Regions from separate parts of the Nocardioides plantarum genome, predicted to be linked through region 3. Evidence: predicted binding sites of a transcription regulator. Region 3 holds the regulator's gene; each other region holds the start of a gene.

The links. Region 3 encodes LexA, which represses DNA repair genes until DNA is damaged. Its sites were predicted from a motif close to TCGAACANNTGTTCGA; they were not measured.
Region 1: a site for LexA is predicted at 1,273-1,288, ahead of FJQ56_RS12865 (HNH endonuclease signature motif containing protein). Genes of this name have one in related genera too.
Region 2: a site for LexA is predicted at 947-962, ahead of FJQ56_RS03085 (HNH endonuclease signature motif containing protein). Genes of this name have one in related genera too.

Annotation. Positions count from the first base shown of each region.
Region 1 covers NZ_VDMS01000002.1:172,490-174,753, forward strand. Annotated here, with positions in the region: gene FJQ56_RS12865 (HNH endonuclease signature motif containing protein) at 1-1,259, opposite strand, end outside; gene FJQ56_RS12870 (S9 family peptidase) at 1,567-2,264, shown strand, end outside.
Region 2 covers NZ_VDMS01000001.1:692,629-694,892, forward strand. Annotated here, with positions in the region: gene FJQ56_RS03085 (HNH endonuclease signature motif containing protein) at 1-925, opposite strand, end outside; gene FJQ56_RS03090 (SigE family RNA polymerase sigma factor) at 1,461-2,045, shown strand; gene FJQ56_RS03095 (hypothetical protein) at 2,042-2,264, shown strand, end outside.
Region 3 covers NZ_VDMS01000001.1:1,027,450-1,029,713, forward strand. Annotated here, with positions in the region: gene FJQ56_RS04780 (LysM peptidoglycan-binding domain-containing protein) at 1-7, opposite strand, end outside; gene FJQ56_RS04785 (SDR family oxidoreductase) at 144-986, opposite strand; gene lexA (transcriptional repressor LexA) at 1,068-1,835, shown strand; gene FJQ56_RS04795 (alkaline phosphatase D family protein) at 1,930-2,264, shown strand, end outside.

The sequences.
Region 1 (2,264 bases), on a different contig from region 3:
CGGGTGTCGAGGCGTCGGTAGGTCCACCCGGTGTGGGTCTTGAGGCGGTGGTGATGTCGGCAGAGAGGGGCGAGGTTGTGGGTGCAGGTCGCCCCGCCTTGGCCGGGTTCGGTCGACCAGGCGTCGATGTGGTCGCAGTCGCAGCGTCGCGAGGGGCGGGTGCAGAAGGGGAACACGCAGGTGGGATGCAGGAGCTGGGTCTGCTCACGCAGCCGGTCGGGGATGGCGTAGGACTCGGTGTACAGGTCCTCAGCCAGGTCGATGACCGGCTTCACCACGACGTGGGTGTCGGTGCGGGCCAGCCACTGCTGGACCTGGGTGGTGAGCATCGCGTGGCGGGTGGTGTCGTTGAGGGCGACGGGGTCCAGGCCGAGCAGTCCCAGGTCGGTCAGGTGCAGGTAGAGCACGGCCTGCTTGGCGGGCGCAGGCGCGTCGGTACCGGCGAGCAGCGCCAACGCCTGGGCGGGGTCGGCGAGGACCCCGAGTGCGCGGGCGCGGCGTACGTCGAGGTCGTCCTCGTCGCCAGCGGCCTTGAGTGCGGCAGCGACGTGGGTGACGGCTTGGTGGAGGTCGTGGAGGTCCTTCCAGTCCCCGCGGGCGTAGAGCTCTGCGGTCCCGTCGGGCTGAGCGTCACCGTGGAAGCGGACCTCGTGGGACTCGGTGGCGCAGGCCTGGTCGGCCTCACGGGCCTCGGCGTGCAGCAGCATCATCGCCCGGTCCACGACCTGGTCCAGGGTGACGGTGCCGATGGTCCCCACGACCGGGGCGACCTGGTCATCGACGTAGGCCACCACGTCAGCCGGGGCGGCCAGCACAGCCTCAGCGACCCGACGTGCCCGCCAGGCCGGGACCTCACCGCAGGTCACACGCACCCAGGTCCGGGGCAGGCGGTGGTGCAGGATCAACGCGTCACGGATCAGGCGTTTGCCGGCGGCGGTGGACATCTTGTTGGCCGCAGCGAACGCAGCCGGGGCATCCCAGGCCACCGGCGGGATCCCGCACCACTCGACCAGCTCCTCAGCAGCCGGGTCGGTGGGGTCCAGGGCCAGGGCGATCCCATCGACCTCGCTGTAGGGCACCCCGGTAGCCGACGTGATCTGCCACCCCTCACCACCCTCGAGGACCGGGTGGGCGTGGGCCCACTCCACGGCCAGCTCCATGATCCGGGCTTCGGCGGCCTCGGCCGCAGCGCGGGCACGGCGGACCTCGTCGAGCAGCAACGCCGGGGTCACGGCGGTGTCGGCGAGGGCGGCGGGCATGCACCCAGTCTACTAGAACACATGTTCGAATCAAGTCCCTTTCGCGGCGCTGTGGACAAGCCGTGAGCTCACACGGCTGACGGCTCGGCCCGTCTCGGCAGTGACGTCTCAGCCCCGACGGCCCGAGAGGGTGCCGGCCGGTGAACCGTCGCTTCCCGCGTCCGGCTCGTGACCTCGGCTCCAGGGCAGACCGCCCCCGCCGCGAGGCGGCGGGTCCGCCGAGCACACCCGACCCGTCTCCGGGGCGTCCCCCGGTCGGCCCCGGCCGCCGACCGGGACGACCCAGGCCGGTGGATACGGTCACGACATGACCGATCCCGCCTCCAGCACCACGGCCGAGACTCCCGCCGGCCCCCCGGTCGCAGCCCGCCGCCCCGTCACCACCGAGCACCACGGCCGCACCCGTACCGACGACTTCGACTGGCTGCGCGACAAGGAGTCGCCCGAGGTCCTGGCGCACCTCGAGGCCGAGAACGCCTGGACCGAGCAGCGCACCGCCCACCTCGCCGCGCTGCGCGACGCGGTCTTCGGCGAGATCAAGGCCCGCACCCGCGAGACCGACCTGTCGGTGCCGACGCGCGTGCGCGAGCACTGGTACTACGGCCGGTCCTTCGAGGGCCGCGAGTACGGCGCCAGCTGCCGCGTCCCCGTGCGCGGCCCCGACGACTGGACGCCCCCGCGCCCGGCCGAGGACGCGACGCCCGACCAGCCCGCCCTGCCCGGCGAGGAGGTGCTGCTCGACCTCGACGTGCTCGCCCGGGGCCACGACTTCTTCTCGCTCGGCGGCTCGACGATCACCCCCGACGGCACCCTGCTGGCCTACGCGGTCGACGTCGTCGGCGACGAGCGCTACACGATCCGGTTCAAGGACCTGGCGTCGGGCGACCTGCTCGACGACGTCATCGAGGGCACCCTCGGCGGCGGCACCTGGGACCGGTCCGGCGAGCACCTCTACTACACGACCGTCGACGAGTCCTGGCGCGCCGACAAGGTCTGGCGGCACCG
Region 2 (2,264 bases), 330 kb from region 3:
CGGAGGCGAGGTCGATGACGGGCTTGAGGGTGACCGTGGTGCCAGCGGTCTCGCACCACTGGCGGATCTGCTCGACGAGGACCGGGGTGAGGGTGTTGTCCAGGACCGCTGAGGTGTCCTCGGCGGTGAGGTGGGCGTAGATCGTCACGCCTCTGCTTGCCCCGGTGGTGTCGAGGTCGAGGGTGAGCTGGTGGAGGGACACCTCGCCGAGGGCTTGGGAGCGGCGTACGTCGAGGGTCTCGGTGGAGCCGAGGTCGGCCAGCACCTGGGCGCCCTCGCGCAGGGCGGTCTCGAGGTCGAGGGCGTCGGCCAGGTCGAGGGTGGCGGTGACGTCGACGGTGCCGGTGGTCGTGGCGTCGGTGAGGTGGACTGAGGCGTGGCGTCCCTCGGCGGCGACCAGGCGGCGGCGTTCGGCCTCGGCGGGGTCGTAAGCCGCTCGGGCGGCCTCGACAGCACGGTCGACCTGGGCCCAGGAGCAGGTGTGCAGGAACGGGCTGATGACCCGGTCCACGTGGGTCGCACCGGCGGGTGGCAGGGCGATGGTCTGCTCGGCGACCCGGAACGCCTTCCACAGCGAGACCTCGAGACCCACGACCCTCGCGTACAGCCGCGGCAGCCGGTGGCGCAGCTCCAACGCCTTGCCGAGGTAGGCCAGCCCGCCGTCGGTCGACATCCCCAACGACAGGGCCAGGTCCAGGGCGGCGTACTCACCGATCACCGGGCAACCGGGTCCACCGAGATGCAGGGCGGGCTCGACCATCGGGTCCAACAGCCCGGCGGTCTCGACCTCGTCGGCGGTGTTGGCGACCGCCCAGTCCAGCACGGCGGTCAGGGTCGCGACCTGGTCCCGTGCCTCGGCCTGCCGGCGCGTGTGCACCGACTCCAGCAGCGGGTCGCTGCTGCGGGTGCGGGTCGTGGTCGCCATGGGCCCATTCTACCACTTGGTTCGAACCTGTGTTCGAATCGAGGGAGATTGTGGATACCGGACTTGCACGCGGGGTGTCCGCGCATGGCAAGGGCGCGGCGCAGCCCGCCCTTGTCTGCGTCATGAAGCATTCCGGGAGAGGCTCGCTGTCAAGGACGGCTGCAGGCCGCCGCGTAGCGGGCGCGCGAAGCGCGATCCTTGACGGGGAGGCCCGGGATGCTAGGCGCGCGGACACCCCGACCCCGTTGAACCCGCTCTGCGATAGCCCCGATCAGGCGAGACACCGGGCCAGTTGGCAGCGTCGGTTGCGAGGGTCTCGAGACGGCCGCGGGCGGCCTCCTCGACCGACGTGTGGCGGCTGCAGCGGTCTCGAGACGGCCGCGGGCAGCCTCCTCGACCGACGTGTGGCGGCTGGAGCGGTCTCGAGACGGCCGCGGGCGGCCTCCTCGACCACCGTCGGGTCCGGTCGGTAGAGGGCTTTGCAACCTTCGCGACGACGGCCGCGTCTTGGTGGCGTGACCGAAGGAGGAAACCGATGATGCAGCTCCACAGCCGGGAGGTGCCCGAGACTGGTGGCGTGAGCGGGCGGCCGAGGGATGCGGTGAGGGACGCCGAGTTCACGGCGTACCTGCACGCCCGGCAACCGAGCCTGCTGCGCACGGCGTACCTGTTGACCGGCGACCGCCACACCGCCGAGGACGTGCTCCAGACGTCGCTGGCCAAGCTCTACCTGGCCTGGGACAAGGTCCGCGACCGCGACTCGGTCGACGCCTACGTACGGCGGATCATGGTCAACGAGAACAACTCGCTCTGGCGCCGGCCCTGGAAGCGACGCGAGCACGCCAGCGACACGATGCCGGAGACCGCCTACGCCGACGAGTACGACGACGGCCGCGGCTCGGCCCTGTGGCAGGTCGTGCAGTCCCTGCCACCGAAGGCCCGCGCGGTCGTGGTGCTGCGCTACTACGAGCAGCTCAGCGAGGCCGAGACGGCCGACGTGCTCGGCATCTCGGTCGGGACCGTGAAGTCCCAGTGCAGCCGCGCGATCGCGGCGATGCGCGAGCGCGTGCCGGCCGACCTGCACCCCGGACACCCCGGACGACCGGAGGAGACCCGATGAGCGACACCCCGAACAACACCCCGAACAACCCAGACAACAGCAGCAGCGACCCGTGGGGGGACGAGATGACGAGCGAGTTCGACCGCCGCGTCCGTGACCTCCACGAGGCGCCGCTGACCCTCGACCAGGTGAAGGGCAAGGCCGTGACCATCAAGAACAAGCGCCGAGCGGCCGTCGCCGGCGCCGTCCTGGCCGCGGCGGCGGTGATCGTGCCGGTGG
Region 3 (2,264 bases):
TGCTCATGGGTGCCTCCTGGGGAAGTGGTGCGCTCTCGATCTGATGTCTAGTGGTGACCACCGACAGTTCGATCGGTTCGAACACATGAGCGATTCTAGATCAGGTGTTCGAACGTGCGCAACCCCTCAGGCGAACAGGTGTTCTACTGCCGACGCAGGACCCGACCGCCCTGTCGCTCGAACACGGCGATCCCGGCCGAGGCCAGCGAGGGCGCCAGCATCGAGACGCGCATCGCCGCTCCACGCCAGGCGGGCACCGTGCGCAGCACCCGCCGCGACCCGATCAGGCCGAGCACCACCTCGGCGATCTCCTCGACCGTCAGCAGACGGCCGCCGGAGCTGACCAGGCGCTTGCCGGTGCCGTCGGACATGTCCTCGACCATCTGCGTCGCGACCCCGTCGGGCAGCACCGCATGCACGCCCAGCCCGGCCGGCGCCTCGAGGGCGACGGAGGTCGTGATGGACACGACGGCGGCCTTCGTGGCGGCGTACACCGACAGCCCGGGCACCGGGCCGAGCCCCGACAACGAGGCCACGTTGACCAGCGCACCCGAGGGCGCCCCGACCGGACCGAACGCGTCCAGGGCGGCGCGCATCCCCCACAGCGTCCCGAGCAGGTTGACGTCGACCAGCCCGCGCACCTGCTCGTCGCTCAGCGCCGCCAGGTCGCCGTCGAAGCCGACGCCGGCGTTGTTCACCCACACGCCCAGGGGCGCCAACCCCGTCGCGACCGAGGCGACCGCCCGGTGCGAGGCCGGGTCGCGCACGTCCTGGGCCACCCCGGTCGCGCCGATCCGGGTGGCCGTCGCGGCGACCGCCTCGGCATCGACGTCGGTGATCACGACCCGGTGCCCGGCGGCGACCAGGCGCACGGCGATCGCGCGGCCGATGCCGCGGGCCGCGCCGGTGACGACGGCGGACGTGGGAGCGGACGTGGGAGCGGACCCAGGCGGGGGCGAGGACGTCGGTGAGGGGGCGGAGGCCATGACCCATGGTCGCAGCCGTGCGCGCGACACGCCGTTCGAACACCTGTTTGAAATCGTCGGCGCCCGGTGGGACCCTGAGCCATGCCCGACAAGCAGCCCGACAAGCGGTCCACGAAACAGTCCACCAAGCAGTCGTCCAAGACCAGCAAGGTCTCCGAGCTCCCCGACGGCCCGGCCGACGCCACCGGCCTGACCCCGCGCCAGCAGCGCGTGCTGGCCCACATCAAGGACAGCCTCGAGCTGCGCGGCTACCCGCCGAGCATGCGCGAGATCGGCGAGGCGGTGGGCCTGACCAGCACCTCGAGCGTCGCCCACCAGCTGCGGGTGCTCGAGCAGAAGGGCTACCTCAAGCGCGATCCCAACCGACCGCGGGCCCTCGAGGTGTTCCTCCCCGACGTCATGGCGGCCCGCCGCTCGCTCGGCCAGGCCGAGGAGACGTCGTACGACGAGACCGGCATCGGCGATGTCGCCGTCGCGGCGATCCAGGTCCCGCTGCTCGGCCGGATCGCGGCCGGCGGCCCGATCCTGGCCGAGCAGACCTACGACGACGTCTTCCCGCTGCCGCAGCAGCTGGTCGGCGACGGCCAGCTCTTCATGCTCGAGGTGTCGGGCGAGTCGATGGTCGACGCCGCGATCTGCGACGGCGACTACGTCGTCATCCGCCAGGAGCAGACCGCCAGCAACGGTGAGATCGTCGCGGCGATGATCGACGGCGAGGCCACCGTCAAGACCCTGCAGCGCAAGGACGGCAAGGTCTGGCTGCTCCCCCACAACGAGGCGTTCGACCCGATCGACGGCACCGACGCCACGATCCTCGGCGTCGTCACGGCCGTGCTGCGCAAGCTCTGACCCACGATCGGGCCCGGCATACGCCGGGTGAACGCTCGACGACCGTTGTCACGACCCCCGTCACTCCACGTGCCGGGGGTCGTTGACTGTTTCCGTGACGACACCCACCGGCGTACGGCGACGTACCGTGCTCGCGACCGGCTCGACCGGCGCCGCCCTGACCACGCTCGCCGGCCCCGGCTCGGCGACCGCCGCGACAGCGCCCCGGTCACCGGCCGCTCGCGCCGCGCTCCACCACTTCCGCCACGGCGTCGCCTCGGGTGACCCGCTCCCCACCAAGGTGCTGCTCTGGACCCGGGTGACCCCCGACGCCGTCAGCAAGCCGGGCTCCGGCAAGGGCCCGCAGGTCACGGTGACCTGGGAGGTCTCGACCCGCAAGGACTTCCGCCGCATCGTCAAGCGCGGCACCTTCGTGACCGGTCCCAGCCG